2 regions of the Dietzia sp. IBK-p2-16D genome follow, and region 2 is predicted to be linked to the other one. Evidence: riboswitches for the same ligand, from Rfam matches in the RefSeq annotation. Region 2 holds a riboswitch; the other holds the start of a gene.

Region 1 (22,405 bases), on a different contig from region 2:
GCGCCGGCTCCTGCTGAATGCGAAGCTCGACGTGGAAGTTGCTGTGCTGGCCCAGGAGGACTCGCGGAGTCTCACCCGGCTGGGTGGCGACGCGCTCACCGCGATGGAACAGCACGACTCTGGTAGGCGAGGACACGGTCCCCCCAGCCGTCTCGAGGAAGAGAAAACCGAGCTCGCCGCACAGGTTGGCGTGCGCGCCGACGATCCAGCCGACGCCTGGGAACGGACCCGGCGTCTCGGACGCGATCCGTTGGACGTCGACCGAGCAGTTCGCCGGAGGCGGCATGAGTGAATCGGTATTGACCGCCGCCGCTGTGGGCGCTGCGGCGACGGCGACGCCAGCGGCGGCCACGGCCGCGGCGACAGTTCTCGTGAATCCGGTCATGGGAGCCTCCTACCGCGCTGACGCCAAGGAAAGGTGACGTCGATCACATGCTAGAAGGGGTCAGCAACCGGGTCAACGGTCTTTCCGGTCTCCCCCGCAGCCACCCAACCGCTGAGCAATCCGGCCGCCACGACTGCCGCAGAAGAGAAAGGCTCGCGTTTCATACACCGCTCATCGGCAGGTTCCGCACACTGTGCCCGGCGCCCACATGGGCGGGGACGGGCGTTCCTCGTCGTCGTCGCCGTCCGGCTCGGTACGGTGAGCCCACGGCGCGCGCCGACCCCGGTGGCGACGCCCTCCCCGCCCGACAGGAGGTCTCGTGACCAGCCAGGACATCGCCACCCACGTTCTCGACGAGGCGGTCACGCTGGAGCCGATCGGCGAGAACCTCTTCCGCGGCCGCACGCACGAGGCGTATGCCAACATGATCGGTCCGTTCGGCGGCACCACGGCGGCCACCATGCTCAACGCCGTCCTGCAGCACCCAGACCGCCACGGTGACCCGCTCGCGCTGACCCTCAACTACGCCGGGCCGGTCGCCGAGGGCGAGTTCGTCATCGAGGCCCGCCCCGCCCGCACCAACCGCTCCAACCAGCACTGGTGGATCGAGATGCGCCAGGGCGACGAGGTGGTCACCACCGCCACCGCCCTCACCGGACTACGGCGCGAGACGTGGTCGGAGACCGAGGCCGCACCGCCCGTCGTCCCCGCGCCCGAGGACCTCAGCCCCACGGGCGCCGATCGCGGCGTGCGGTGGGTGGACAACTACGACATGCGGTTCGTCACCGGTGGGTGGGACGACGTGGCCTCGGGCGAGGAGAACCCGGAGTCGACGACGACGATGTGGATCCGCGACGTGCCGACCCGCGATCTCGACCATGTCGCGCTGACGTCGATGTGTGATTCGTTCTTCCCCCGCGCCTTCCTCCGGCTCGGTCGGCCGGTCCCGGCAGGCACCGTGACGCTGACGATCCACTTCCTGGCCACCGCCGACGAGATCACCGCGCAGGGCACGGACTTCCTGCTCGGCAGCGTGCACTCGCACCGGTTCCACGGCAACTACCACGACGAGGCAGCGCGCTTGTGGAGCCGCGACGGCAGGCTGCTGGCCACCGGAACGCAGCTTATGTATTTCAAGGGCTGAGGTATTTCAAGAGCTAGGAGGGCCCATGTCGGCGACCCGCAACCACACCACGCACGAGGTCCTCAACCAGGCGCCACCCCGGGTGGACGTGGACGAGTACGCCCTCAATCCGGCGCTGCAGGAGGCCGTGGCGGTCTTCTCGCCGCACGCGCGGGTCGAGGCGTTCCATGAGATCGGTCGGCACGTGGGCACCGAGCAGTACCAGCACGACGCCGAGCTCGCCAACACCTACCCGCCGGTCCACCGCGCCCACGACCGGTGGGGCAACCGGGTCGACGAGATCGAGTTCCACCCCGCCTACCACCGGATCATGGAGTACTCGGTGTCCCGCGGTCTGCACACCTCGGCGTGGGCCGACCCGGGGCCGGGGGCGAACGTCGAGCGGGCGGTGGGGTTCATGCTGGTCTCGCAGGTGGAGGCCGGTCACGGCTGCCCGCTGTCCATGACGCACGCGGTGGTCCCGTCGCTGCGGCTGAGCCCTGACCTGGCCGCCGAGTGGGAGCCGGCGCTGCTGTCGACGGTGTACGACCCCGAACTGCGCGACCCCGCCACCAAGTCGGGAGTGCTGTTCGGGATGGCCATGACAGAGAAGCAGGGCGGCTCGGACGTCCGCGCCAACACCACCACCGCCGAGCCTGTCGGTGACGGTGACGGTGACTGCTACGTCCTGCGTGGACACAAGTGGTTCTGCTCGGCGCCACAGTCGGACGCGTTCCTCGTGCTGGCGCAGGCACCGGCCGGTCTGAGCTGCTTCCTCGTCCCGCGCGTCCTGCCCGGCGGCGAGCGCAACCCGTTCCTCGTACAGCGCCTCAAGGACAAGCTGGGGAACAAGTCCAACGCGTCGTCGGAGGTGGAGTTCGACGGCACGCTCGGCTGGATGGTCGGCGAACCCGGCCGCGGTGTGCGCACGATCATCGAGATGGTCGGCCGGACCCGCCTGGACTGCGTGCTCGGCGCGGCGGCGGGGATGCGCCAGGGCGTGGCCGAGGCGGCGTGGCACGCCAGGCACCGGGCCGCGTTCGGAGCGACGCTGATCGACCAGCCCGCGATGGCCGCGGTCCTGGCGGACCTGCAGCTCGAGGCGGAGGCCGCGACGTGGACCGCGCTGCGTCTGGCCTCGGCGTACGACGACGACGAGTTCGCCCCCTACCGCCGGCTCGCCACCGCGGTCGCCAAGTACTGGATCTGTAAGCGCGGGCCGAACCACGCCTACGAATCGCTGGAGTGTCTCGGCGGCAACGGGTACACCGAGTCGTTCCCGCTCGCGCGCCGCTACCGGGAGCAGCCGGTCCTGGCCGTGTGGGAGGGCTCGGGCAACGTCATCGCGCTGGACGTACTGCGCGCGATGGCCCGCGAGCCGGAGTCCGTGGCCGCGTTCGACGCCGAACTGGCCGCGCAGCTGGGCGGCCACGAGCTGTACGACCGGCACGTCGAGCGGGTGCGCGCGCTCATCGGCCGCGCCGCCGCCGACCCGGGCGCGGCGCCGGCGATCGCCCGTCGACTGGTCGAGGCGATGGCGCTGGCCCAGCAGGGCGCGGTGCTGCTCGCCCACGCGCCGGCGGCGGTCGCGGAGGCGTTCTGCCTGGCCCGGCTCGGCGACGACCGCTCGGCCGAGTACGGCGCCCTGCCCGACGGCGTGGACGTCGACACGCTGGTCGCACGGGCCTGAGGCCCGGGAGTCGCGCGCAAGTGACGGGCGGGGTGGCGGGCGGAGCGGCGGGCCGATGAGGGAAACGACACCGCCGGTTTCGGTAATCGCGTGACAACTAGTGACGGCTGTCACACACTGGGGTCACCCGACAACGAGGTGCCTGATGTCCATCCCTGGTGATCCGCGGGAGAGGGTCTACCGACCCGGCCCGGCCCCACTGCGCTCCAAGCTGCCGGTCCTCGGCGGCACGCTCGAGTACGTCCACAGTCCCCTGGCAACCATGGCCCGCCGCTATCGCGATCACGGCCCCGTCTCCGACCTGAGCTTCCTCGGGGCCACGTGGACCGCTCTGATCGGCCCCGACGCCTGCCAGGCCGCGTTGCAGAACGCGGACAAGGCGTTCGCCAGCGGCCCCGGCTGGGGATACCTGGTGGGGCCGTTCTTCAACCGCGGGCTGATGCTCCTCGACTTCGAGGAGCATCACCACTACCGCCACATCATGCAGGAGGCGTTCACCCGTCCCCGGCTCGAGGGCTACACCCGCAGGCTCGCCCCACTGGTCGACGAGGGCATCGCCGCCTGGCCACCGGACCGGGCGTTCCAGATCTACCCCGCGCTCAAGACGCACACCCTCGACCTGGCGACCGAGGTGTTCATGGGTGGCGCCGAATACGCCGCGCCCGGCGAGTTGGAGCAGGTCAACAAGGCGTTCGTCGACTGCGTCCAGGCCGCGAACGGTTATTTCCGTTCCACTGCCGTGCCGTTCACCAAGTGGGGCCGTGCGGCCCGGGGGCGCCGGCTGCTCGAGGAGTTCCTGCGCCGCCACCTGCCGGCCCGACGCGCGAACCCCGGCGAGGACCTGTTCTCCGCCCTGTGCCAGGTGGCCGACGCCTCCGGCGGGATCGACGACGACGACATAATCAACCAGATGATCTTCCTGCTCATGGCCGCGCACGACACCACCACCAGCACGGTCACCTCGATGGTCTACGAGCTCGGCCGCGACGTCCAGTGGCAGGAGCGGCTCCGCCGCCAGTGCCAGGATCTGGGTCCGAACCCCACCCTGGCCGAGCTGGAGGAGCTGCCCGATCTGGCACTGGTGATGAAGGAGTCGCTGCGCCTGCACCCGCCGGTGCCGGTGATGGCGCGCAAGACGGTCAAGGACACCGAGATCCTGGGCGTGGAGATCCCGGCCGGCCGACTCACCTCGATCATGCCGCTGTACTCGCACCACATGCCCGAGTACTGGACGGACCCGGAGATCTTCGATCCCGAGCGGTTCTCCGAGGAACGGCGGGAGGACAAGTCGCACCGCTTCGCCTGGGAGCCGTTCGGCGGCGGGGTGCACAAGTGCCTCGGCATGATCTTCGCCAACCTCGAATCGAAGCTGGTGCTCAGCGCACTGCTACGCCACTTCGAGTGGTCGGTCCCGCTGGACTACGTGCCGCCCATGAAGAACGATTCCCTGCCCTACCCGGCGGACGGACTGCCCGTGTCGCTGCGGCCGCTCGCCCGCGTCGCCGCGGGCTGACCCCGCCGCGCACGATCCATCGACAAGACAGTTCCGCACACCCGCCTCTCGGGGGATGTGTGCGGAACTGTCTTCTCGTCGGGGTCGGGGTCGGGCGGGTCGGGCGGGTCGGGGCGGGTCAGCCCTCCAGGGCGTTGACCACGGTCAGGTCGCCCTCGGAATGCGAGACGCGGATGCGCTTCTTGTCGAGCTTGCCGACCGAGGTCTTGGGGATCTCGTCGACGAACGCGAACTTCTCCGGCACCTGCCACTTGGCCATCCGCTCGGCCAGGTGGGCCCGCAGCTCTTCGACGTCCGGGTCGGGGATGCCGTCCTTGATGACGACCGTGGCCAGCGGCCGCTCGTCCCACTTGGGATCGGGGATGCCGATCACCGCGGCCTCGGCGACGGCCGGGTGCTCGAGGAGGTAGTTCTCCACCTCGACCGACGAGATCCACTCGCCGCCGGACTTGATGATGTCCTTGGCGCGGTCGGTGAGCTGCAGGAACGCCTCGGGCGTGATGTAGCCGACGTCACCGGTGCGCAGCCAACCGTCGTCGAACTGATCCGAGTTCTCGACCTTGTGGTAGCTGCCGGTGATCCACGGGCCGCGCACCTGGAGCTCGCCCACCGATTCGCCGTCCCAGGGCAGGGCGGTGCCGGAGTCGTCGACGATCCGCGCCTTGACACCGGCGAGGAGCCGCCCCTGGGTCTTCCGCAGATCGAACTGCTGGTCCTCGGGCAGGGACGCCTTCGGCCGGGACAGCGTCCCGATGGGCGAGGTCTCGGTCATGCCCCACGCGTGGGTGATGTTGATCCCGTACTTGTCACGGAACTTGCGGATGAGCTCGGGCGGGCAGGAGCTGCCGCCCACCACGACGGAGCGGAAGCTCGACATGTCGATGGGATGGTCGACCGAGTAGGCGTCGACGGCCTGCCAGATGGTCGGCACGGCGGCGGCGAGGGTCGGCTTCTCGCTGGCGATCATCGCGGCCAGCGGCTCGGGCTGCAGGAACCGCTCCGGCATGAGCAGCGAGGCACCCACCATGAACGCGGCGTACGGGAGCCCCCACGACATCGCGTGGAACATGGGCACGATCGCCAGCACGTTGTCGTCGAGCGAGATGTTCATGCCGTCGGACATGCACACCTGCATCGAGTGCAGGTAGATCGAGCGGTGCGAGTAGACGACGCCCTTCGGGTCGCCGGTGGTGCCCGAGGTGTAGCACATGGCGGCGCCGTCGTTCTCGTCCACCTCGGGCCACTCGAACTCCGTGGGCTGCGCGGCGAGCAGCGCCTCGTAGTCGTGCACCTGGATACCCTCGGGGGCCTCGAGGCCCGCGGCGCCGCCGCCGGTGACGATCACGTGCTCGACCGTCGAGAACCGCGGCAGGAGCGGCTGGAGCAGCGGGATCAGGCTCGGGTCGACGATCACGACCTTGTCCTCGGCGTGGTTGGCCACGAACTCGAGCTGGTCCGGGAACAGCCGGATGTTGAGCGGATGCAGCACGGCGCCCATCGACGGGATCGCCAGGTACGCCTCCATGTGCTCGGAGTTGTTCCACTGGAACGTGGCGACGCGCTGGTCGGCGTCGATCCCCAGGGAGCGCAGCGCGTGGGCCAGCTGCGCGGCGCGTCCACCCAGATCCCCGAAGGAGATCTTGCGCGGTCCCTGATCGGTCCAGGTGGTCACGACGGCGTCCTTGTGGACGGTCGCACCGAACTGCAGGATCGTGCTGATGTTCAGCTGCTCCGGCATCATCGTGCTGCGCATGAGGGGCTCCTTGGTCGAGGGGTGTCGCCTGTCACTCTGGGGTCGAGACTACCCGCCGCCGTGGGCGTTCCCGCCGCTTGTGGGTGTCTACCCGTCGAGGTCGTCGAACACCGCCTGAACGGTCCTCATCGCCGCCAGCGCCGCCGGCGCACCGCAGTACCCCGACGCGTGGATGACCGCCTCGGTGATCTCCTCGCGGGTCAGCCCGTTGGTCAGCCCGCCGCGCACGTGTCCGGCCAGCTCGGCATCGGCGCGCAGCGCCACGAGCATCCCGATGTTCAGCAGGCTGCGGTCCCGGCGGCCGAGCCCGGGCCGATTCCAGATGTTGCCCCAGACGTTCTCGGTGACGACGTGCTGGATCGCCTCCGACGCCGTCCCGGCGGCCCGGTCCATGGCCCGGTCCACGAAGGCGTCGCTCATCACCTCACGCCTGGTCGCGAAACCCTGCTCGCGCAGATCCCCGGCCGAAGGCCCCTCGCCTGAACCGCTCGTCGTCGTCGTCATCTCTCGGGTCCCTCCACTGCGTCGGTCGGTCGGTCTCCGCCCATCTTCCCCGCGGGTCACGACTAGGACTCGGCCGGGCCGGAAGCGGCCCACGAACCACGCCGCCGGAGCAGTCTGTGGGGACGTATCCGGATCGGGAAGGCGGCCCGCTCATGAGCTCACGGAAGTCCGGTCGGATCGCGCGTGCGGTCCTCGCCCTGGGGCTCGCGCCCGTCCTGGTGGCCACGGCCTGCTCGACCGACTCGGGAGGCGCGGATCAGGACGCGGCGCCCACCTCGTCGTCGTCGGCCCCCGCGCCCGACCCCGCGTCCCCGGATCCCGCCGCACGACCCGGCTCCCTCGGCGGTCCCCCGCTGCCCGTCCAGGACGCCGCGCCGTGCGCCCAGACCGGCGGCGGTACGCCGGTGGCACGCCCCGGCGAGGACGCCGGTCCCGCCGGTCCCATCGCGGACAACCCCGAGATCGCGACCGGGTACCGCACCGGGATGACCCCCGTGGCCACCGCGTCGTACTCGGTGTCCACCGCGCACCCCCTGTCCACCCTGGCCGCGTGCGAGGTACTCGCCGACGGGGGCACGGCCGCGGACGCGCTCGTCACCGCCCAGGCCGTGCTGGGGCTGGTCGAACCGCAGTCCTCCGGCCTCGGCGGCGGCGGGTTCCTGCTCTACTACGACCAGGGCACCCGGCAGCTCGAGACCTACGACGGCCGCGAGACGGCGCCCGCGGCCGCCACCGTCGACTACCTGCGCCACATCTCCCCCGAGGACACAGGCGAGCCGCAACCCGACGCCCGCCGCAGCGGACGGTCGATCGGCGTACCCGGCATCCTGCGGCTGCTCGAGTCCGCGCACGACGACCACGGCACCCGCGAGTGGCGGGAGTTGTTCGACCCGGCCGTGGTGCTGGCCGACGACGGGTTCGACATCAGCCCGCGTCTGGCCGCGTCCATCGCCGACGCCGCCGAGGACCTGGCCCGCGACCCCGACGCCGCCGCCTACTTCCTCGAGGGCGGCACCGGGAAACCCGCCGGGACTCGCCTGACGAACCCGGCCTACGCCAAAACCCTCGCAGCAGTGGCCAGCGAGGGCGCCGACGCGTTCTACACGGGCGCGATCGCCGAGGCGATCATCGAGCAGGTCACCACGCAACGCGAGGGCATCACGCCGGGCGCGATGACGCTCGACGACCTCGCCGGCTACCAGGCGACCACCCGCGACCCCGTGTGCAGCCCCTACCGGGACCACGCCGTGTGCGGCATGGGGCCGCCGTCCTCCGGCGGCACCGCGGTCGCAGCGACCATGACGATGCTGGCGGACAAGAACCTCGCCGCGTACCCACCGACCGGAGTCGACGACGACGGAGGCCTGCCCTCGCCGGAGGCGGTGCACCTGGTGACCGAGGCGGAAAGGCTCGCCTACGCCGACCGCGACGTCTACATCGCCGACCCACGCTTCGTCCCGCCGCCCCTCGGCTCGCCGCTGACCCTGCTGCGTCCCGGGTACCTGGCCGGGCGGGCCGAGCTCATCGACCCCGACCGCTCCATGGGCGAGGCCGAGCCCGGCGAGTTCGCCTTCGACGCCCGCGGCGTGTTCACCGGACCCGAGCACGGCACCAGCCACATCAGCATCATCGACGCCGAGGGCAACGCGGCCGCGCTGACCACCACCGTGGAGTCGGCGTTCGGTTCCTTCCAGATGGTGGAGGGATTCCTGCTCAACAACCAGCTCACCGACTTCGCGGCCGAGCCCCGCGACGAGGCCGGGGAGCTGCAGGCCAACCGTGTGCAGCCGGGCAAGCGGCCCCGCTCGTCCATGGCTCCCACGATGGTCTTCGACGGATCTCCTCTCGCCCGCGGCGACCTGCGCGCGGTGGTGGGCTCGCCCGGCGGATCGCGGATCATCCAGTTCGTGGTCAAGACGCTCGTCGGGATGCTCGACTGGGGCCTGGACCCACAACAGGCGGTGGGCGCCCCGTCGTTCGGGGCGAGCAACTCCCCCGAGACGGCGGTGGGCGGGGAGCACCCGGCGGTGGCACGCGACCCGGCGGCGGTGACCGGGCGGCTCACCGAGCTCGGCCACGAGGTCTCCACGGACGACCAATCGTCCGGGCTCTCCGCGATCCTGCGGCAGTCCGACGGCACCCTCGTCGGCGGCGCCGACCCGCGGCGCGAGGGGGTCGTGCTGGGCGGGTGAGCTACCCTCGACAGGTCCGGTCCTGCACCGGACACCGTGGTACACGGCGGAAGTCGGTGTGAATCCGACGCTGTCCCGCAACTGTGATCCCGTCCCCTCGGACGGGCAAGCCAGGTCGGCCGATACCGCGGCGCCGTACGAACTGACCTCGGACGAAGGACGGTTGCGTGCCGCGACGTCCTCGTCGCAGCCGAGCTGCTTTCGTCCTCCGTCTCCCGGAGGATGTCATGCACCACCCATACCGGCGGCCCCGCCGACCCCGCTCACTCCTGCTCGCGGCCCCCCTGGCCGCCGTCACCCTGCTCGTCTCGGCGTGCAGCGGGACCGGCGGCGACGAGCCGGCGTCGGCCGATCAGACCACCGCCGCGGCCGACGATCCGCAGGCGATCGTGTCGCTGGCCCCGGTCACCACCGAGATGCTCTACGCCGTCGGCGCCGGGGACCGGGTCGTGGCGGTCGACGAGCGCTCCGATTTCCCCGCCGGCGCCCCGGTCACCGACCTGTCCGGTTACACGCCCAACCTCGAGGCGATCCTGGGGTACGCACCGGACCTGGTGGTGCTCACCGACGACAACGGCGACATCGTGGCCGGGCTGGAACGCTCCGGCGTCGAGGTGCTCCAGCTGCCGGCCGCGCAGACCCTCGACGACACCTACGCGCAGCTCGAACAGGTCGGCGCCGCCACCGGGCACATCGGCGAGGCCGCGGAGCTGGTGTCACGGATGCAGGTCGAGATCGACGAGATCGTCGCCTCCGTGCCGGAGCGCGAGACCCCGCTGACGTACTTCCACGAGCTCGACGACACCTACTACACGGTCACCGACGCCACCTACGTCGGCGAGGTGTACTCCCTGCTGGGCCTGACCTCGGTCGCCACCGGTGACGACCCGTACCCCCAGCTGTCGGAGGAGCTCATCCTCGAGGCCGACCCCGACCTGGTGTTCCTCGCCGACGGCCAGTGCTGCGGCATCACCCCGGAGGTCGTCGCCGAGCGGCCGGGGTGGGACGGGTTGACGGCCGTACGCGAGGGACGCGTCCACGTGGTCGACGAGGACCTGTCCAGCCGGTGGGGCCCGCGCATCGTGGACTTCATGCGCGAGGTCGCGGCGATCGTCTCGGCGGTGCCCGACGCCGCACCGGCCACGCCGGACACCGCGGGGGCGGCCGAGAGCCAGCCCACCTCATGACCCGCCCGTCGCCTCGCCACGCCCTGGTGCTCGGCGGGGCGACGCTGCTGCTGGGGGCCGCGGTCCTGCTGGGCACCCTCATCGGCCCGGCGGGGCTCACCCCGGGCGGCGTGGTGCTCGAGCTCGTCGGCCGATTGCCGCTGGTCGAGGTCGACTCCGGGTTCACCGAGCGGCAGCAGGTCATCCTGTGGGAGATCCGTATCCCGCGGGTGGTGCTGGGGGCGGTCGTCGGCGCGATGCTGGCGATCGCCGGGGCCACCTACCAGGGCGTCTTCCGCAACCCGCTCGCCGACCCGTACCTGCTGGGTGTGTCCAGCGGGGCGGGCCTGGGCGCGACCCTGGCGATCGTCGTGGGCGGTGCGATGGGATCGGCGATGGTGCCGCCCGCCGCGTTCGCCGGCGGCATGATCGCCGTACTGGCCACCTACACGCTGGGCCGCAGCGTCGGCGGCGGACGCAGCGAGGTCGTCATCATCCTCGCCGGCGTCGCGGTGGCCGCGTTCGCCAGCGCCGTCCAGACGTTCTTCATGCAGCGCCACGACGAGACCCTCCGCCAGGTGTACTCGTGGATGCTCGGCCGCCTCACGACCAGCGGTTGGTCCGACGTGCAGACGGTGCTGCCGTACGTGATCGTCTCGGTGGCGGTGATCGCCCTGTTCCGGCGCACCCTCGACGTCATGGCGGTCGGCGACACCGAGGCCGCGACGCTGGGGATCGCCCCGGCGCGCGTGCGGTTGGTCCTCATCAGCGTGGCCACGCTCGGCACCGCGGCGGTGGTGTCGGTGTCCGGTCTGATCGGGTTCGTGGGCATCGTCATCCCCCACGCGGTGCGCATGCTCATCGGGCCGGGTCACCGGCTACTCCTGCCGGTATCGTTGCTGGTCGGGGCCACGTTCCTCATCCTCGCCGACGTCGTCGCCCGGACCGCGATGAGCCCGGCCGAGCTGCCCATCGGCGTGGTGACGGCGGCGATCGGCGCCCCGTTCTTCCTCCTGGTCCTGCGTCGCAGCCGGGGGCACATATGAGCGCCACACCGTCCGCTGGGTCCGCAGGGTCCGCAGGGTCCGCGCCCGCCGCCCTGACCTGCCGTGATCTGCGGGTCACCCGCGACCGCACCGCCATCCTCCACGGCATCGACCTCACCGTGCCCGCCGGCTCCTGGGTGTCCCTCGTGGGCCCCAACGGGTCCGGCAAGACGACCCTGCTGTTCGCTCTCGCCGGTCTCATCCCGGCCACCGGTCGCATCGAGGTCGACGGGCTGACCCCGCGCCGGGCCGGACGCCGCCGGGTGGCGCGGACGGTCGCGATGATGCCGCAGCGCCCGGTCGTCCCCGAGGGGGTCACGGCGCGCGAACTCATCGGACTCGGTCGCACCCCCCACATCGCGCGCTTCGGCACCGAGTCCGCCCACGACCGCGAGGTGGTCGAGCAGGTCATCGACCGCCTGGGGCTGCACGCCCTGGCCTCGCGCATCGCCACGACCCTGTCCGGGGGCGAACTGCAGCGGGTGGTGCTGGGCCGCTCGCTCGCGCAGGAACCGCGGGTGCTGCTGCTCGACGAGCCGACGAGCGCGCTGGACATCGGCCACCAGCAGCAGGTCCTCGACCTGGTGGACTCCATGCGCCGCGAGACCGGGCTGACCGTGGTGGCGGCGATGCACGACCTCACCTCGGCCGCTCACTACGGGCAGCGGTTGGTGCTGCTCGACGGGGGCCGTGTGGTGGCCGACGGTCCGCCCGAGGAGGTCCTCACCGCCGAGCGGGTGGCGCAGGTCTATGACGCGCGCGTGGAGGTCCTCGACCGCCGCGACGGCCGCGCGGTGCTGCCGCTGCGCGAAGCCGGGCCGAACCCAGCCCCCGGCGCGGCCCCCGGCGCGGCGCCGGAGGCGGGCGCCTGATGGAGGTCGTCCTGCTGGGGACCGGCGCCGCCGACGGATGGCCCAACCCGTTCTGCCTGTGTTCCTCGTGCGACGGGGCACGCCGGCTCGGCGTGCTGCGCGGCCAGACCTCCGCGCTGGTCGACGACGAGGTGCTCATCGACTGCGGACCGGAGGCCCCCGGCTCGGCCGTGCGGCTCGGACGGTCTCTGGCGGCGGTCAGACATCTGCTCATCACCCACGCCCACGCCGACCATCTCGGACCGCAGGTCCTGCTGTTCCGCTCGTGGATCCCCGAGGCGGGTGAGCTCGAGGTGATCGGTCCCGCCGACGCGCTGGACGTGTGCCGTCCCTGGGTGGGCCCGGACGACCCGGTGCGCTTCGTCCCGGTCGCCGCCGGGGACCGGCTCTCGGTGGGCGCGTACGAGGTGCGCGTGCTCCCCGCCCGGCACCGCGTCTTCCGCGACGGGGACGCGGTCCTCTACGACGTGACCGGGCCCGACGGCACCCGCCTGCTGTGGGCGAGCGACACGGGGCCGTGGGACGAGGAGTGGTTCGCCGCGGTGCGCGGGGCCCGCTTCGACGCGGTCTTCCTCGAGGAGACGCTGGGTGACCGCGAGGAGATCTCCCCCGCCCACCTGGGCCTGGCCCGGTTCGCCGCGATGCTCCGGCGGTTCCGCGAGGTCGGGGCGGTCGATGAGCGGACCGACGTGGTGGCCGTCCACCTGGGCCACCACAACCCGCCGCCCGACCTCCTGGCCGGGCGGCTACGGGAGCACGGCGCGCGGGCGGGCGTCGACGGCGAGGTCGTCCGCTGCGGCCGCGGGACCACCTCCCGCTAGAGGAGCCGCCCGGCGCCGTCCCGGAGAAGGTCGAAGGCGACGTCCAGATAGGACCCCGGAGCGTCCGCCGGATCGTGCCCGTCGGCCTCCAGCGCGGTGCCGGAGGTACCGGACCCGGTCCCGCCCGATCGATGCCTGAGCACCGATGCCCCGGCGGCCAGGCTCAGGTCCACCATCACCCGCACCCGGAACGGGCTCAGCTGCGGTGCCCGGCCGCCGACGGCCTCGTACAGCGGTTCCAGGATCTGCTCGGCGACGCAGGCCCTCGCCTCGGCGCTCAGGAGCAGCCCGATCTGCTCGCCCGCCACCAGCAGGTTCTGCGCGGCGTCGATGTCGTCCTCCGAGCGCCCGTAGAGCTCACGGAACGCTGAGCGCAGGATGTCCAGTGGCGACAGGTCCGCCGGCGCCTGCTCCACCTGCCGCACCCATTCGGCGACCTGTTCGCGCAGGAAGTGCACGAACGCGTCCTCGCGGTGGGCGAAGTAGTTGTGGAACGTGCGGGTGGAGACCCCGGCGCGGCCCGCGATCGCCGAGACCGTCGCCCGCTCCGCCCCCTCGGCGACCAGCAGTTCGACTGCGGCCACCGCGAGGCGGGTGCGGGTGTCGGCCTTCTTCCGCTCGCGGAGGTTAGGCATTGGCGCGGGTCCCGGCGGGCTCGGCGTCCTCCTCGGCGGGGTCGGACCCCGAGTGCGCGGAACCGTCGGCCGTGGAGCCCATCGACTCGAGGGCCGAGCCCTCCACGTCCACGGACGGCAGGATGCGGTCCAGCCAGCCCGGGATCCTCCAGGCGCGCTCACCGAGCAGGAACATCACCGCGGGGATGATCGTCATGCGGACGATGAACGCGTCGAACAGCACCGCCACGGCCAGAGCGAAGCCCATCACCTTGATGAACTGCTCGTCGATCGTCATGAAGGCGGCAAAGACGCTGGTCATGATGAGCGCGGCGGCGGTGACGACGCGGGCGCCGTGCTTGAACCCGTTGGCCACGGCGTTCTGCGCGGTCTTGCCGTGGACCCAGCCCTCGCGCATGCGGGTGACGAGGAAGACCTGGTAGTCCATGGCGAGGCCGAACACGATTCCGATGAGGATGATCGGCAGGAAGCTGATGATCGGCTGCGGGTCGGAGATGATGCCGCCCCAGCCCTCCTGCCACAGCGCGACGGTCAGACCGAACGTGGCCGCGACCGACAGTCCGAAGCCCAGCGCCGCGATGAGCGGCACCCAGATCGACCGGAACACCAGCATCAGCAGGAGGAAGGCCAGCACCAGGACGATCCCGATGTAGGGCAGCAGCACCTCGGACAGTCGCTCCGAGATGTCTTCGTAGATCGGGGTGACGCCGGTGACCGAGTAGGTGCCGCCGGTCTCCTGCTCGAACTGACCGGCGCCCGCCCGGATGTCCTCGAGCACGGTGGCGGCGCGCTCGTCGGTCGCGCCGAACTCCGGGGTGATGAGCACCTGGGCCGCGTCGCCGGACTCGTTGGTCTCGATGATCTGCGCGTTCCGGACCCCGTCCACTGCCTGGATGTCGGTGACGGCGGTGGCCCAGGCGGCGGGACGCTCCTCCTCGGCGACGTCCATCGTGTCGACCAGGGCGACCATCGGGGCGTTGCGGCCGGGGCCGAACGCGTCCGAGGTGATGTCGTAGGCGATGCGGTTGGGGGTACCCGGGGCCATCGTGCCGTCGGACGGCATCGCCAGCCGCAGCTGGGCCGCGGGGATCGCGAGCACGCCGAGTAGCACGACGCAGGTGACGGCGTGCAGGACGGGACGCTTGCGCACGCGGCGGACCCAGGACAGGCCCATCGTCGGCTTCTCGTCCTCGGGGTCCGGAGCCTTGACCACGGGGATGCGGGCGCCGAACACCTTGGTGCCGACGGCGCCGAGCACGGCGGGCAGCAGCGTGATGGCCACGAACACGGCCACGGCCACCGTCGCGGCGGCGGACAGCGCCATGGCGGTGAGGAACGGGATGTTGATGATCGACAGGGCGGCGAGCGCGATGAGCACGGTGAGGCCCGCGAACACCACGGCGGAGCCGGCCTTGCCCACGGCGAGCCCGGCGAGGTGTGCACGATCCCGCACCGGGATCGTCTTGAGCTGCTGGGCGAGCTCGCGTGGCTCGAGGTCGTTGCCACCGATGTGCTTGACCAGCTCGGTGCGGAAGCGGGAGACGATGAACAGCGCGTAGTCGATACCGACGGCCAGACCGATCATGGAGGCCAGCGTCGGGGTGAAGTTGCTGATGGTGTCGGTGAACGAGGTGGCGGCGAAGATGCCGGCGATGCCGATGCCGACCCCGACGACGCCGACCAGCAGCGGCAGACCGGCGGCGATGAGCGAACCGAACGTGATGGTGAGGATGACGGCGGCCACGGCGATGCCGATGATCTCGCCGGTCGCGCTGATCTCGGAGGCCTGGAAGGCGTTGCCCGAGTAGGCGATGGTGAGCCCGTCCTCGTGCTCGGCGACGAGGTCGGCGAAGGCCTCACGGTCTGCCGTCTCCACGTTCATCGTGGTCTCGGCCGCGAACTGCAGCTGCAGGGTGCCGGTCGTCTCGTCCTCGCTCAGCGGGCTCAGCGCGGCGATGTCGGCGTCGATCTGCTCCTGCGGCGCGCCCTGGGCGGCCTTGGCCTCGGTCAGCTGCTGCGCCATGGCCTCGGCGGCGAGAACCGGGCTGACGATCTCCTCGGTGCCGGTGAGGAAGTCGAGTCCGCGGACGTCGGCCAGGAACGCGTCGACATCCTCTGTCACAGCCGGATCGGTGAGGGTGCTGCCCTCGGGGGCCTGGATGACCACGGTCCCGGTCGGGGCGTCGAGCTGGCTGGGCGAGCCGGGGAACCGCTCCTGGATCTTCTCCTGGGTCTCGATGGACTCGAGGCCCGGGATCGAGAAGCTGGAGGTGGTCTGCGTGGACAGCGCCGCAGCGGCCGTGCCCATGCCCACGATGATCAACAGCCAGGCGGCGATGAACCTCCATTTGTGCAGGTAGGCCGACCGGCCGATCCGGTAGAGAAATGACGCCATGCGCTGGCTCCTCGGGCGTAGGTGCGACTCGCGAACCCTGGCAGTTTTGCACGGCCACTGCACGATTGCACAGCTGGTGCAACGTGAAGTGACGGACGACACCTCGGCCTGAGGAGTCCGCATACCCCCCGGGGTGTCTTGCGCATACCCCAGGGGGTATGTATCGTCGTGGCACACCCCGACACCGGGAACCCGATCGACAAGGAGAGCAGCATGCTTCTCGAGCGCATCTACGACGAGGACCTCGCCCAGGCCGGTTACTTCATCGGCTGTCAGGCCAAGAACGAGGCGATGGTGGTGGACGCCCGCCGCGACATCCGCGAGTACCTGGACCTGGCCGCCCGGCACGGCATGACGATCACCACCGTCACCGAGACCCATATCCATGCCGACTACCTGTCCGGCACCCGCGAACTCGCGGAGGCCACGGGCGCCACGGTGTACGTCTCCGGCGAGGGCGGCGACGACTGGCAGTACGGGTTCTCCGCCGAGCGCCTCCACCACGGTGACCAGCTGAAGTTGGGCAACATCACCGTCGAGGCCGTGCACACCCCGGGCCACACCCCGGAACACCTGTCGTTCCTCATCACCGACGGCGCCTTCGCGGACAGCCCCGGATACATGCTGACCGGCGACTTCGTCTTCTCCGGAGACCTCGGCCGACCGGACCTGCTCGACGAGGCCGCGGGCGGGGTCGACACCCGCTTCGAGGGCGCCAAGCAGATCTTCCGCAGCCTGAAGGACTCCTTCGTCACCCTGCCGGACCACGTCCAGGTCTTCCCCGGCCACGGTTCGGGCAGCGCCTGCGGCAAGGCCCTCGGCGCACTGCCGTCGACCAGCGTCGGCTACGAGCGTCGCTACGCGTGGTGGGCGGGGTACGTGAACGACGACGACGAGCAGGGCTTCATCGACGAGATGCTCGACGGGCAGCCGGACGCGCACGCCTACTTCGGCCGCATGAAGCGACAGAACAAGGAGGGCCCGGCGGTGCTGGGTGCACTGGCCCCGCTCCGCGAGTTCGGCACCACCGAACTGGCCGACTCCCTCGAGGCGAACGAGGTCGTCGTCGTCGACACCCGTGGCCAGGACGAGGTCCACGCCGGCACCGTCCCCGGGGCGCTCAACATCCCCGGCGTCGACAAGGCGGCGTCCTTCGGCGCCTGGGTCTACGACCCCGAGTCCGAGGACACGCCCCTGGTGGTCCTGGCCGAGGACGTCGAGATGGCCGAGGCGCTGCGCGATCACCTGCTGCGCGTCGGAATCGACACGGTCACCGGCTACACGACCAGCTTCGAGGGTCTGCCGATGACGACCCCCGAGATGATCGGGCCGGACGAGCTAGCTTCGTTCGACTCCGCGATGGTGCTGGACGTGCGCAACAAGACCGAGCACGCAGGCGGCCACATCCCGGGCTCCGAGCAGCTCAGCGGCGGCCGGGCGCTGTGGAACCTCGACCGGCTCCCGACCAACGGACCGATCGTGACCTACTGCCAGAGCGGCGTCCGCAACTCGGTCGCGGCCAGCGCCCTGCGTCGCGCCGGCTACCGCGTGGTCGAGCTCGAGGGCAGCTACGCCGCCTGGTCCGAGCGCAACCTCGCCACCGTCTGACCTCACCCCTAGCCAAAGGACACCACTTCACCCATGCTTTCCACGCTCACGCACGCCCCGACCATCGCTCCCGCCGATCTGCGAGAGGCGATGGACTCGGACACCCCGCCCACCGTCATCGACGTGCGGTCCGGCGCCGAGTTCTCCTCCGTGCACATCCGCGGCTCCTACAACGTGCCGCTACCCCTGCTCGCCGAGCACGGTGAGGAGTTCGCCTCCCGTCTGCCCGGCCAGGTCGTCCTCATCTGCCAGACCGGCAACCGGGCCCGCCAGGCGAACGAGCGGCTCGAGTCCGTGGGCGTGAACCCCGACTCGGTGACCGTGCTCGACGGCGGCATCGCCGGCTACGAGGCCGCCGGCGGCGAGGTCATCCGCGGCAAGGGCACCTGGGCGATGGACCGGCAGGTCCGCATGGTCGCCGGGTCGCTCGTCCTGGCCGGCGTCACCGCGTCCAAGGTCGTCTCGCCCAAGTTCGCCTACCTCGCCGGCGCCCTCGGGGCCGGGCTGACCTACTCCGCGGCGAGCAACTCCTGTGCCATGGCCGCGGGCCTGTCGAAGATGCCGTGGAACCGCTCCGCCGACGAGCCGGGCCTCGGCGCCGTCCTGGACTCGCTGCCCGCCCGCTCCTGACCGATCCCACCCCGGCGCCCCCGCCGGAGAAAGGCACCTGACATGGAGATCACCACGATCATCGTCGTGGCCCTGGCAGTCCTGGTCGGACTGTCACTGGGCCTGCTCGGCGGGGGCGGTTCCATCCTCGTCGTCCCACTTCTCACCTACATCGGCGGTCTCGACCCCAAGGAGGCCATCGCCACCTCGCTGTTCGTCGTCGGTGCGACGTCGCTGGTCAGCCTCCTCGGGCACGCCCGGAAGGGCAACGTCCAGTGGCGGACGGGCCTGATCTTCGGCGCCGCGGGCATGGTGGGCGCGTTCCTCGGCGGTCTGGCCGGCGGTTACATCCCCGGCACCATCCTCATGGTCGCCTTCGCGGTGATGATGATCGCCACCGCCGGCGCGATGATCCGGGGTCGCAAGGACCGCGACGGCGAGAGCAACACCCATCACCACCCGCTGTGGCGGATCCTGCTCGACGGCCTCGTCGTGGGCGCCGCGACCGGACTGGTCGGCGCAGGCGGCGGCTTCCTCGTCGTCCCGGCCCTCGTGCTCCTGGCAGGCCTGCCGATGACCGCCGCGGTGGGCACCTCCCTGCTGGTCATCGCCATGAAGTCCTTCGCCGGATTCGGCGGCTACCTCACCTCGGTGTCGCTGGACTGGCCGCTCGTCGCCGCGGTCACCGCCGCCGCGATCGCCGGCTCGTTCGTCGGGGTCCGGCTCACCTCTGTGGTTCCGGAGAAGGCGCTCCGGAAGGGCTTCGGCTTCTTCGTCCTGCTCATGGGCGCCTTCGTCCTGTCGCAGGAGCTGCCCTTCCCGGCCGCGCCGGCCATCCTCGGCGTGGTCGCCCTGGCGGCCGTGGCGGCGGCGACCTGCTGGTTCGGCTTCAGGGACCACTGCCCCCTGCGGTCCGCACCGCCGGCCGCCGCCCGGATGGCCTGACGCCACCCACCTCCGCGGCAACGGGGATGAACGGACCTTCCTTTAGCGGTGGCGTGACCTGGGTCACATAGTTACCGTAGCTCCACACTGTCAGCGGGAGGCGGGGTCATGGAGCACTTCAACCGGCGGGCGTTTCTCACGAGGGCATCGATGTTCGGGGCGTTCGTCAGTGCCGGGATCGCGTTTCCCGGAGCCCTGCCGCCGTCGCCCGGCCTGGTGGGCCGGGCGAACGCGCAGGGCACCGGGAGCGCCGTCCTCGACGCGGTCGAGGCGTTCTCCCTCGACACCATGCGCGGACTGTGCGTGATGGTCATGCCCGGTCCCGATGAGTGGTCCCGGCAGCAGGGCACCCCGCGAACGGATCCCGGCCCGATCGAGGTCGGTGGCGGCGAGTTCATGAAGGACCTGTTCGACAACTATCTCGGCATGGGCGACCAACTCGCCCGGCCCCTGGCTCTCGGGATCGCCCAGGCACTGGCGGACCTCGGCATCCAGACCGGCCCCTTCCTCGGGTTGAGCGAGCCCGACGGGCGGCGCATCGACCAGGTACTCGGTTACGTCTACAGCGACAGGGTTCTCCCCCTGTCCCTCCCCGTTGCGCTCCTGCTCAACACGGGCGCGCTGCTCGCCGCCCCGCCGGCGATCGCCGGTCCGCTGGGGTCGCCGTTCTCGCGCCTGTCGATGGTCGACAAGCTCCGGGTCCTGGAGGGGATCGAGGGGCCCGTTCCACAACTGGTCTCGATCATCGACGGCGCGCTCCCGGTCCCGCTGCGGGGCACCGCGTCCGGCTTCCTCAGGTTCGCCGGCGGCATCCTCCTCGAGGGGACCGCATTCGGCGTGTACTCCGAACAGCACAACTACAACCCCGTCACCAGGACCGTCGAACCGCGGCCGGTCCCGTGGGACCTCACCGGATATCGGCCGGACGGCCTCGTGGACGGCCACCCCGAACTGCTCGGTTACTACCAGAATCGGACGGAGGTGCCGGCGGATGCGTGATGTCATCGTCATCGGCGCGGGAGGAGGCGGCCCGGTGGTCGCCGCGGAGCTGGCGGGGCGCGGCCTGGACGTGCTCGTCCTGGAGGGCGGCCCACGACAGGCGGACCCGTCCACCGAGTGGTCGCACGCGGAGAACGACGCCAACAACCCGAACAACGGGTTCCTCCGCTTCGGCCCGGAGGACCGGTCCAAGCCCGCGTGGTTCCGGGAGTGGACCACCAACATGTTCGTCTGGCAGCTGTCCGGGGTCGGCGGGACCACCCAGCACTACTATGGCAACAGCCCGCGCCCCATGCCCGGCGTCTTCCGCGGCTACACGGGCGCGGACGCCGCGGAGTACGACACCGGTCACCTCTTCCCGTTCACCTACGACGAACTCGTCCCGTACCTCGAATGGGTCGAGGCCACCCTGCCCATCGAGACCGCCGCGATGGGGACCAAGGAGGCGCTGACCTTCCGGGGCTGCGAGAACTACGGCCTCCCCCTCCAGACCTCCAGGAACATCACCCGCAACGCCTTCCGCCCGCAGCAGAACGCGATCCTCCAGCCCGGGGGCAATGCCGGCCGGACGGACGACTCCACCCTGCTCACCTTCCCGCAGGCGACCGGCTGCACCTTCTGCGGCCACTGCTTCCAGGGGTGCTACATGCCCCGGCAGGCCCCGCGGAACCAGTTCGCCAAACGCTCGACCGACAACAGCTACGTCCCGCTCGGACTGTCCGCTGATGCCGTCCGCCCCGGTGGCCGCGCCTTCGAGCTGCTCGCGGACAGTTTCGTGCAGTCGATCCGTCACGAGCAGGAGGGCCCGCACACCGTGGCCCGGGGTGTCACCTGGCGGAACAACGCCACCGGGGAGATCTTCACCGAGGACGCCCGCGTGGTGGTGCTCGCCGGTGGCGCCACCGAGAGTCCCCGACTGTGGTTCAACAGCGGACTCCCCAATCCCAACGACTGGGTGGGACGGGGGCACACCGACCACTTCTTCGACTGGGTGGTGGGCAGCTTCGACGAGTACACGGGGAACTCCAAGGGCGCCAACTCCTCGGCGCGGATGGACTTCCCCGGACGCGGCGGGATCGAGAACGTCGGACTGGGTCCGGCGATCCAGGCCTTCTCCCTCTCGCTGTCCGATTCGGGCGCCCGCGGGTACTACGACAACGGCCGCGGGTTCACCGGCCCCTGGGACGGACCGGCGGGTCGCCTGGTGGGCAACGAGCTCAAGGACCTGATGATGGGCGGGATCGACAACCTGCTCAACTTCCTCGTGATCACCGACGACCACGTCGAGGCGGGCAACCGCGTCACCCCGTCCCTGTTCCCCGCCGACGAGAACGGCGCGCCCGCCAAGATCGACGTCTCGCTGCGCCGACGCACGCCACGGACCCTCGAGAACCGGGAATTCATGGTCCGACGCGCTGCCGAGATCATGCGCGCGGCCGGGGCGAAGAAGGTCTACCGGATGGACTGGGCGCCCCTGCTGCTGCACGTGCACTCGTCGATGCGGATGGGTGAGTCCGACCAGAACTCGGTGCTCGACTCCAACGCGGAGGCCCGGTGGGTCAAGCGGCTGTTCATCGCCGACAACTCGGCGCTGGCCAACTCGCTCGGCGGACCCAACCCCACGCTGACGACCCAGGCCCTCGCGACCCGCACCGCGGAGAAGATCTTCCAGACGTATTTCGACGGGGACCCGTGGGTGGACGAGGAGGCGCCGGTGGTGAGCACCGACCCCAGGATCTCCGCCCGGATGCAGCAGCTGGGCCTGTAGACACACGACCGGCAACCCGTCGGGTTCCGGGGACGCTCTACCGGCCCGGATCAGCCGTCGGCCGGTGTCATCGGAGATGATCGACGATGTGGAGAACACGAGCACGCGACGCGACTCGGTTCGAGAGTCCTACTCGGCCAGAGCTCAGGAGTACACGGATCACTTCGGCTGCATGGCCTCGACACACCCATCAGATCGGGCGCTGGTGAGGAGCTGGGCTGCCACGGTGTCGGGTCAGGTGCTCGACGCCGGGTGCGGTCCGGGCCAGTGGTCGAACTTCCTGGCCGAGTGTGGGTGCACCGTGAGCGGGATCGATCTGGTCCCGGAGTTCGTCGAACGAGCTCGCGCCCGGTATTCAGACCTCAGGTTCGACGTCGGCGG
Region 2 (9,240 bases):
TGATGTTCCCGACCAGTCGCCCCGGTTCGAGGCCGGCGACGTGGCGGCCCACGGTTCCGATGTGTGGGTCATGGATCGATCCACGCCCGTCCTTCTTCACCTGGACCGATCCCAATCCCCCAACAGGCTGACCGAGTACCTACTCCCGCTGGCGTTCGAGCCGCCCGGTTACGGCGGGAGCCGGCGTCTTCACGCCGACAGCGGCGGGTGCTGGATCACCTGCCCGGCAGAGATCGTGCGCTGCGACCACAGTGGACCATCGGAGGTGACAATTCGACGCGTCACCGAAGACGGAGGCAACTTCACCGTCGTTGTCGACGGTCGGCTGTTTGCCATCACCCAGCCGTATCCGTCCGTGCGTATTCACGACCGATACGGTCCGATCCGCTTCGACCCCGACGACTACCCGTTTCGTGAGCTCATCGACGGCAAGCTCGTGCGCGTCGAGGACCGGAAGACGATGACTCTGGCGTGGGGAGATCGAGAACAACGGTGGCACCGGGACCAGGCCAAAGCCACCAGGGGGACGAAGTGGACCGACGACGATCAGCTAATCATCTGTGCGGCTGACGGCACTGAACACGCGGTCGACTTCACCGGTAGAGCCCGCGGACACGTGCACTGGATTCACCCCGACCCCGATGACGACCCGGCCAATGCCGACCTCGACGACCCGATAACCTATCCGCCCGCCTGGCAGGAATGAGCGAAGCATGCAGCTGAATCGACTCGTTGCCCATCTGGAGCCCTTGGACACGTCTACGGTGACTGGCATCAAGGGTGTCGCACTGATGATCGACGGGCGACCGTTGGTGGATCACGCTGCAGACGTCGAGAGGGCAGAGATCCGAGCAGGGAAAACGGACGGTCCGGCCGGCTCGTACCTCCCGATGTTTGTCGCGGACGTGAAGGGCCCTGAGCATTTTCTGGGCCGGCCCGAGGTATCGCGCTTCGGCGATGGAGACACCGTTCTGCTGGGGTGCGCCTGCGGGACCTGGGATTGTTGGCCGCTGACGGCACACGTCGAGGTCCGGGATGACGTCGTCGAATGGCACGGGTTCCGGCACGGAGTCAGGGAGTGGGACTACCAAGCACTCGGACCGTTCGTTTTCGACCGTGCGGCGTACCAAGAGCAGTTCGCGGCCATCGATTGGTCCGACACCGGGATCCCTCCAGGCGGGTGGTGAAGGCTCGGCCAGACGCCCCTCAAGCGACCCACTCGCTCCAGGGGGCTTGCACAAAGCCCAGCGCAACGGCGGTTGATCGCTACTGTGGCACTGGTGGGCACTGATCGCGTTGAGATGGCGTTGGATCCAGCAATGATCGGCGCGTTGCTTGGATCCCCCTACTTCCATGCCGGTTTTCGCGCTTTCGCTGACCCTGAAGCTGCAGCGTTGTACCGCTTGACTCCGACTCCCCCACTTCGGGCGGGAGACACCGTCCAGTGGCCCGCTCGAGACGCGCGTACCCGACGACTCCGACAGAAACCACCCTCACTGAGGCCGTTCGGCACCTGGCGCGACTTCGTCCAGCACAGACGACGTCCTCGCCTGTCTCGCCCGTACACCGTGCAGTCCCGCAGTCCCATGCAGCTGGAGCTTCGTAGCCCACGCGGGGCAACAGTGGGCTTCAGGATTGAAAGATCAAGCACCGACAACAACGCGGTGGTCTGGATCGAGTCAGACTTGCCCGACCGGATGACTCGGCTCCTGTTCGCCTATCTCGAGGCCGAAGGACGGGACTGGCAACACTTCCTCCACAGCGGGATCCAGCCCCTCACCCGAGATCCCCACCTCGAATGGGTCCAGGAACATCGAAGTCTGGGTGATGTACACGCGGCCCGTACCGAGAGCACGGTCGAGCTCGCCGGCTTCGACATTCTGCTGCTGATCCGACACCCCGCTCGCACGGACGAACGGGACATCACCTGGACCGAAGTGGCCAGCGCAAATGGTGTGACGATCTCGCCATCATCGTTGTGGTGGGACCTGGCAGTCACCGACGGAAATCCCCCACCTCAAGACCCATACGATGCCTGCGATGACCGCTTCGGGACACCGCTTGAAGGCGCAGAAGGACTTGTCGAGATCGAGGCGCTCTTCGAGGTTCTTGCCGGCCACACATCGACACCCGAGGTGGCGTTCGGCGCGGTCTTCGACACCTCAGGCCTTGCCTGGCATACCTACGGACCAGGCCCCGACCACTCGGTGGCGTACTACACCACCGATCCCACCGCGGCTATCCACCCGGAACTCACCGTTGTCCCTGCCTCCCAGATCTGCTCACCGCTCGTGGAGCTTGGACGCGAGATGCGGGTTCTCGAGACCAAGGTCACCGACATACCCGCGATGACGCGTCTCGCCTCTGACCGCTTCCGCGGCGTCGATGCCCTGTGGCCCGAAGGCCAGGAGTGGCTCTTACTTACCGACATCGACTGGGCATACTCCTTACTCGGTTGCGCCCAGGCCACCGCGGACGCGACCCGCACCGCAGATGGAATCGAGGCTGTCGAGGTCACCTGACCCGACAGGTCCCCCAGCTTGGGCAGCATCCTTGGTGTTGCGACCGGCACCCCAGCGGGACTCGTGCCACAAGTGGGGATATCGACCCTGCGACACAGCGAGAACGCCGCCACCCGCTCCGTCCCGCACGGGTGTACCCCACAGGGGACGTGACTACGCCTCGATGCTGGCGAGCGCAGCTGAAGCCTCTCCGATCCTCGCGGGTCTCGCAGCTGGCGTTCCTGGCGAGCCACGCGGCCCTTCGCCGATACCGTTGCGTCAGTTCGGGCTTCCTGGCGGCCGGAGGCCACTGTCTGTTGCCCGCTGCCTTCGGCCTATCCGTTCAGCCCCGCCGCTTCGACTCTCGCTCCGGGCTCGACGCGTACAACCACGATTCCGCCTCGCCCGGCCGCACCAACGCCGGTCCCACGAGGATCACCGCTGCCTGGCGCAGGCCAGCCGCCTCCACCGCTGCGGCGATGTCAGCGAGAGTGCCGCGCAGCTCCACGCGGTGCGAGCGGCTCGCGTTGGCCACCACCGCCACCGGGCAGTCGGCGCCGTGCGTGGGGATCAGCCGCTCAGCGAGTTCGCGGGTACGGGTGATCGCCAGGTGCAGTACCAGCGTCGCGCCGGTGGCGGCGAAGTTCTCCAGTGACTCCGTCGACGGCATCGCCGTCGACCGAGCCTGAACGCGGGTGAGCACCACCGACTGCACCACCTCGGGAACCGTGAGCTCCACCCCCAGCTCGGCGGCTGCCGCCGCATAGGCGGGAACACCAGGAACCACATCCCACGGAACGCCCGCCGCGTCGAGTCGGCGAGTTTGCTCGGCGAGCGCCGAGTACAGCGACGGGTCACCCGAACAGAGCCGGACCACCTCAAGACCCTCGGAGTGGGCCGCGGTGATCTCCGCGATGATCCCGTCCAGGTCCAAATGCTGGGTATCCATTAGCCGGGCCTCGGGTCGGCAGTGGTCGAGCACACCGTCGTCGAGATAGGTCCCCGCGTACAGGCAGACGTCGGCGGCGGCAAGCGCCGCAGCCGCGCGCAGCGTCAGCAGGTCAGCGGCGCCGGGGCCGGCTCCCACGAAGTGAACGGTCACGAGCTCTCCCCTGTCTCCGAAGTATCAGCCGCAGCGACGAAGGGCTTCGCGGCCGCCCACTGCACCACCGCACGGGCCGGGGCCCAGCCGGTGAATCTGCCGATCGAGTCGGCGTGCTCGACCTGGATCCTTGTCAGCTCCCCGCCGAATTCGGCGCGGGCGTCGATCACCACGCGCTCGGTCTCCAGGGTCACCGCGTGGGCGACCAGCCGGCCGCCCGGCGCGAGCGTGTCCCAACACCGTCGCAGCAGGCCAGGGGCGGTGCCACCCCCGCCGATGAACACCGCGTCCGGCCGCGGCAGACCGTCCAGAGTCTGCGGCACCCGGCCGTGGACGACCTCCAGCGCGGGCACCCCGAGCGCGGCCGCGTTGCGCTCGATTCGCGCCGCCCGCTTGGGATCGGCCTCGAGGGCGATCGTCCGACACGACGGGTGCGCGCGCATCCACTCGATGCCCACCGACCCGGCGCCCGCACCCACATCCCACAAGAGCTCACCGGGGGCCGGTGCGAGCCGCGACAGAGCCGAGGCCCGCAGGTCGCGGCGGGTGAGCTGGCCGTCGTTCTCAAAGGCGTCGTCGGGCAATCCCGGCGCCAGCCCGAGTGGGCGGGCGGAGGAATCGGCCACGCACTCGATGGCCAACACGTGCAGGGCGGGAGCCTCGCGATCGACAGCCCAGTCGCGCGCCGCGCGGGAAAAACGGGCCTCGGCCGGGCCCCCGAGATCGGCGAGCACGGTCATCGCGCTCCCCCCGAAGCCGGCGCCAACAAGCATCGCGACGACCTCTCCCGGCGTGTGCCGGTCGGCCGAGAGCACCAGCACCCGCCGCCCCGGCGCGAGCTCTCGGGGCAGCGCGCGGTGGTCGCGCAGCACCGCCACGGACTCGGCGGGCCACCGCATCCGGGCGCGGGCCAGCGCGACAGAGGACACCGCCGGGAGCACCTCGACCGCGTCCACGCCGAGCAGGTCGATCAGGGTGGTGCCGATCCCGGCGACCAGCGGATCACCCGAGGCCAGGGCCGCGATCGACCGCCCGCGGAACCGCTCGAGGAGCTCCGGCAACCCGTCCCGCAGCGGCCGCGGCCACGGCACCCGTTCGGCCGTCACGTCGCCCGGAATCATCGCCAGATGACGCTCGCCGCCGAGCACCACATCGGCGCCCAGGACGGCGCGACGGCGGGCCTCGTCGAGCCCCGCCCACCCGTCGCCGCCGATGCCGACGACCACCACCCGTGCATTCATGACGCGGAACCCTACCGCGACACCTGAGGCGCCCCGGGACAGGCCGTTGGGCTAGCCTCGGGACCACACAACCGAACAGACCCCACAGCACGAGGTGCCCCACGACCCGCCACAGGCGGGGCGGAGGGGAGAATCAGGGAAGCCGGTGAGAATCCGGCACAGGGCCCGCTACGGTAACCCGGCCTCTCAGGCGATCGCGCCCCGCGCGCACGTCCGAGATGAGCCGGGAAGTCCGGAGACCGGCCTCGCGCTGACCAGCCTGGCAGACGAGAGCGGGAGCCCCCATGCCACTGCACTACCCCTTCAGCGCTGTCGTCGGTTCCGACGACATGGCGCTGGCCCTGACGCTGACCGCGGTGTCCCCGGCGGTCGGCGGCGTGTTGATCCGCGGTGAGAAGGGCACGGCCAAGTCCACGATGGTCCGCGCCCTCACCGGGGTCCTGCCGGAGGTCGAGGTCGTCACCGGCGACCGCTTCTCCTCCGCACCCGAGGACCGCGGCTCCGAGACCCCGGACGGGCGTATCCCCCACGACGCGCCCACCGAGCGGCGGCCGGTCCGCCTGGTCGAGCTACCGATCGGGGTGTCCGAGGACCGCATCACCGGATCACTACACCTGGAGAGTGCGCTCGCCGACGGTGTGACCGTGTTCCAACCTGGCCTGCTCGCCCGCGCGAACCGCGGACTGCTCTACGTGGACGAGGTCAACCTGCTCCACGACCACGTGGTGGACCTGCTGCTCGACGCCGCTGCGATGGGCCGGGTGACCGTGGAGCGCGACGGCATCTCGGTGGAGCACGCCGCGCGCTTCGTGCTGATCGGCACCATGAACCCCGAGGAGGGTGAGCTCCGGCCCCAGTTGCTGGACCGCTTCGGCCTCACCGCGGAGGTGGCCGCACCTCGCGACCCGGAGCTGCGCGCCGAGGTGGTGCGCCGCCGGATCGCGTTCGAGGCGGACCCGGCGGGGTTCGTTGCCGCCCACGCCGCCGACGAGGCCGCAGTGCGCGAGCGGATCGCCGCCGCGCGGCGCGTGCTCGACCGGGTGAGACTGACCCCCTGGGCGCTGTCCACCATCGCCCGGGTGTGTGCGGGCTTCGACGTGGACGGCATGCGCGCCGACATCGTCACCGCCCGCACCGCCGCCGCCCACGCCGCTTGGCAGGGCCGGACCCGGATCACCCGCGAGGACATCCGCGTCGCCGCGCGCATGGCACTACCCCACCGCCGCCGTCGGGCCCCGTTCGATGCGCCGGGCCTCGACGAGGACCTGTTGGAGCGGCTGCTGGGCGACGACGACGAGCCCGATCCCGACCCTCGAGACGAGACCGCGCCGGCCGACGACGCCGAACAGTCGGAGTCCGCAGACGAGTCCGCGTCGGCAGACACCTCGGATGCAGAGTCCGCCCCGGCGCGGGCGTCGGCCGAGGACGCCGGGCACGAGCACCCGTCCGGCCAGGCCGAGCAGACCGAGGACAGCCCCGGCGCTGGCGACGACTCCGGCACCGCGGGCACCGACCAGGCGGACGGCCAATCGGACGACGACGCCGACGGCCGAGCCGACGAGCTGCCCGGCGGACACGCCGCGGAGGACACCCCCGCCGACGCCTCCGGGTCCGACGCTCCCGGGCCCACCCCGCCCGAGCCAGGCACGGTCACCGCGGCCGCGGCGCCGTACCGCACCCGCCTGCTCGCCGTCGCCGGTACCGGCCAGGGCGCGGCCGGCCGCCGGTCGAGGGCCCTCACCACCAGCGGCCGCCGCATCGGCGCGGGCGCGTTCACCGGGTCCGACCTGCACCTGCCCGCCACGATCCGGTCCGCCGCGCCGCAGCAATCCGCCCGCGGTCGCGGAGCCGGCCGCGATGGTGGCCGACTCCGGCTGGCCGCCGAGGACCTGCGCTCGTCCGTACGCGAGGGCCGCGAGACCAACCTCGTGCTGTTCTGCGTGGACGCCTCCGGCTCCATGGCCGCCCGCACCCGGATGGAGCAGGTCAAGACCGCGATCCTCTCCCTACTGCTGGACGCCTACCGACGCCGCGACAAGGTGGGACTGGTGACCTTCCGCGGGGCCGCGGCCCACGTGGCCCTGCCGCCCACGTCGTCGGTCGACATCGCGGCCACTCGCCTCGCGGAACTCCCGGCGGGCGGCCGGACCCCACTGGCGGAGGGACTGATCACCGCTGCTGAGGTCCTGCGCATCGAGGGCGTCCGCGATCCGCGGCGGCGGGCCCTCCTCGTCGTCGTCACCGACGGCCGCGCCACCCACGGCCCGGACGCCCTCGCCAGGTCCCGCACCGCGGCGACCGGGCTGGCCTCCCTCGGCGTGGCCTCGGTGGTGGTGGACTGCGAGACCGGCCGCTTCCGGATGGGCCTGGCCTCCGAGCTCGCCGGGCACCTGGGCGCTGAGCACGTGCCACTGGGCGAGGTCACCGCCGAGGGACTCACCGATACCGTCCGCGCCCGCACCGCGCGCCCCCGGGGCGTCGACCCCCGGAACGAGGTGGCCTGATGCCCAAGGGACAGCCGGAGATCGTGCCCGACGACGGGCTCAGCACCCGGCAACGCCGCAACCGGCCGCTGGTCATGGTCCACACCGGGCCCGGCAAGGGGAAGTCCACCGCCGCGTTCGGCCTGGCGATGCGCGCCTGGAACCAGGGCTGGGACATCGGGGTGTTCCAGTTCGTCAAGTCCGCCAAGTGGCGCATCGGCGAGCAGACCGTCATGGAACGCCTCGCCCGCCTGCACGACGAGACCGGCGAGGGCGGGCCCGTCGAGTGGCACAAGATGGGCTCGGGGTGGTCGTGGTCGCGCAAGGACGGCACCGAGGACGACCACGCCGCCGACGCCGCCGAAGGATGGGCCGAGATCAAGCGGCGCCTCGCCGACGAGCGGCACGACCTCTACCTGCTCGACGAGTTCACCTATCCCATGAAATGGGGCTGGGTGGATGTCGACGACGTGGTCGCCACCCTCGCGAACCGCCCCGGCCGGCAACACGTGGTGATCACCGGCCGCGACGCCGACCCCCGGCTGCTCGAGGTCGCCGACCTGGTCACCGAGATGGGCAAGGTCAAGCACCCGATGGACGCCGGGCAGAAGGGGCAGCGGGGCATCGAATGGTGACCGAGCTGCCGCGCATCGTGGTGGCCGCACCGGCGTCGGGGCACGGCAAGACCACCGTCGCGACCGGCCTCATGGCCGCGCTGCGCCGCACCGGGCTGGAGGTCTCGGGTCACAAGGTGGGCCCCGACTACATCGACCCCGGCTACCACGCCCTGGCCACCGGGCGGCCGGGCCGCAACCTCGACCCGCACCTGGTGGGCGAGGAGCGGATCGAGCCGCTGCTGCTGCACGGTGCCGCCGCGGGTGGGGGCGAGATCGGCGCCCGGCCCGTGGGACGGCCCGCCGACGTCGCGGTGATCGAGGGCGTCATGGGCCTGTACGACGGGCACATCGGCGGCGACGGGTTCGCCTCCACCGCCCACGTCGCCGCGCTCACCGGGACCCCCGTCGTGCTGGTGGTGGACATCTCCCACGCCTCGCGCAGCATCGCCGCGGTGGTGCTGGGGATGGCCTCCTTCGACCCGGCTGTGCGGATCGCCGGGGTGGTGCTCAACAAGGCTGGCTCGGTCCGCCACTCCGACGAGGTCCGACGCGCGCTGGCGCCCCTCGGCATCCCGGTGCTGGGTGTCCTCCAGCGCGACGACGACGTCACCGCCCCCTCCCGCCATCTCGGCCTGGTCCCCGCCGCCGAACGCCCGGAGGCCGCGCGCTCGCTCGACCACCTGGCCGGGAAGGTGGCCGCGTCGATCGACCTGGAGGCCGTCATGCGGATCGCGCGTGAGGCGCCGCCGCTGGCGGGCGAGGCGTGGTCGGCGGGAGCAGCGTTGGGCGGCATCGGCACTGGTGGTGTCGGCGCGGGCCGAGGCACGGCGGTGGATGACCGGGCCCACGAGGTCGACGACGACGAGGTCCGCCCGCTCATCGCCGTGGCCGGTGGCCGGGCCTTCACCTTCCGCTACGCCGAGACGGTCGAGCTGCTCGAGGCGGCCGGCTGCTCGGTCGTGCCGTTCGACCCGCTGGCCGACGAGGCACTGCCCGACACCGCCGCGGGGATCTACCTCGGGGGCGGGTTCCCCGAGGTGCACGCCGCGGACCTCGCCGCCAACGAGCCGATGCTGCGGGCACTGCGCGCGGCGACGGCCGCCGGGACGCCGACCGTCGCCGAGTGCGCGGGCCTGCTCTACCTCTGTCGCACCCTCGACGGTGTCCCCATGGTCGGTGCGGTCGACGCCGACGCGGCCATGGCCCCGCGGCTCACGCTGGCCTACCGCCGGTCGACCGCCGTCGCCGACAGTGTCCTGGCGACCGCCGGCACCGAGGTCACCGGCCACGAGTTCC

Evidence for each region. A riboswitch is a leader RNA that binds a small molecule or an ion and turns the genes downstream of it on or off. The one in region 2 is predicted to bind cobalamin.
Region 1: another riboswitch for cobalamin. It lies ahead of AC3DE3_RS05760 (ABC transporter substrate-binding protein); the one in region 2 lies ahead of AC3DE3_RS12965 (VWA domain-containing protein).

What each region holds. Positions count from the first base shown of each region.
Region 1 covers NZ_JBYMTL010000002.1:293,417-315,821, reverse strand. Annotated here, with positions in the region: gene AC3DE3_RS05795 (hypothetical protein) at 1-385, opposite strand, end outside; gene AC3DE3_RS05790 (acyl-CoA thioesterase) at 705-1,529, shown strand; gene AC3DE3_RS05785 (acyl-CoA dehydrogenase family protein) at 1,555-3,198, shown strand; gene AC3DE3_RS05780 (cytochrome P450) at 3,344-4,711, shown strand; gene AC3DE3_RS05775 (long-chain fatty acid--CoA ligase) at 4,830-6,464, opposite strand; gene AC3DE3_RS05770 (carboxymuconolactone decarboxylase family protein) at 6,552-6,968, opposite strand; gene ggt (gamma-glutamyltransferase) at 7,121-9,160, shown strand; cobalamin riboswitch at 9,161-9,298, shown strand; gene AC3DE3_RS05760 (ABC transporter substrate-binding protein) at 9,388-10,347, shown strand; gene AC3DE3_RS05755 (FecCD family ABC transporter permease) at 10,344-11,372, shown strand; gene AC3DE3_RS05750 (ABC transporter ATP-binding protein) at 11,369-12,244, shown strand; gene AC3DE3_RS05745 (MBL fold metallo-hydrolase) at 12,244-13,065, shown strand; gene AC3DE3_RS05740 (TetR/AcrR family transcriptional regulator) at 13,062-13,700, opposite strand; gene AC3DE3_RS05735 (MMPL family transporter) at 13,693-16,095, opposite strand; gene AC3DE3_RS05730 (rhodanese-like domain-containing protein) at 16,309-17,703, shown strand; gene AC3DE3_RS05725 (rhodanese-like domain-containing protein) at 17,737-18,333, shown strand; gene AC3DE3_RS05720 (sulfite exporter TauE/SafE family protein) at 18,376-19,257, shown strand; gene AC3DE3_RS05715 (hypothetical protein) at 19,366-20,256, shown strand; gene AC3DE3_RS05710 (GMC oxidoreductase) at 20,249-22,024, shown strand; gene AC3DE3_RS05705 (class I SAM-dependent methyltransferase) at 22,101-22,405, shown strand, end outside.
Region 2 covers NZ_JBYMTL010000006.1:6,217-15,456, reverse strand. Annotated here, with positions in the region: gene AC3DE3_RS12990 (hypothetical protein) at 1-706, shown strand, start outside; gene AC3DE3_RS12985 (hypothetical protein) at 714-1,187, shown strand; gene AC3DE3_RS12980 (hypothetical protein) at 1,587-2,522, shown strand; gene AC3DE3_RS12975 (cobalt-precorrin-4/precorrin-4 C(11)-methyltransferase) at 2,845-3,603, opposite strand; gene cbiT (precorrin-6Y C5,15-methyltransferase (decarboxylating) subunit CbiT) at 3,600-4,844, opposite strand; cobalamin riboswitch at 4,920-5,106, shown strand; gene AC3DE3_RS12965 (VWA domain-containing protein) at 5,129-7,348, shown strand; gene cobO (cob(I)yrinic acid a,c-diamide adenosyltransferase) at 7,348-7,962, shown strand; gene AC3DE3_RS12955 (cobyrinic acid a,c-diamide synthase CobB) at 7,956-9,240, shown strand, end outside.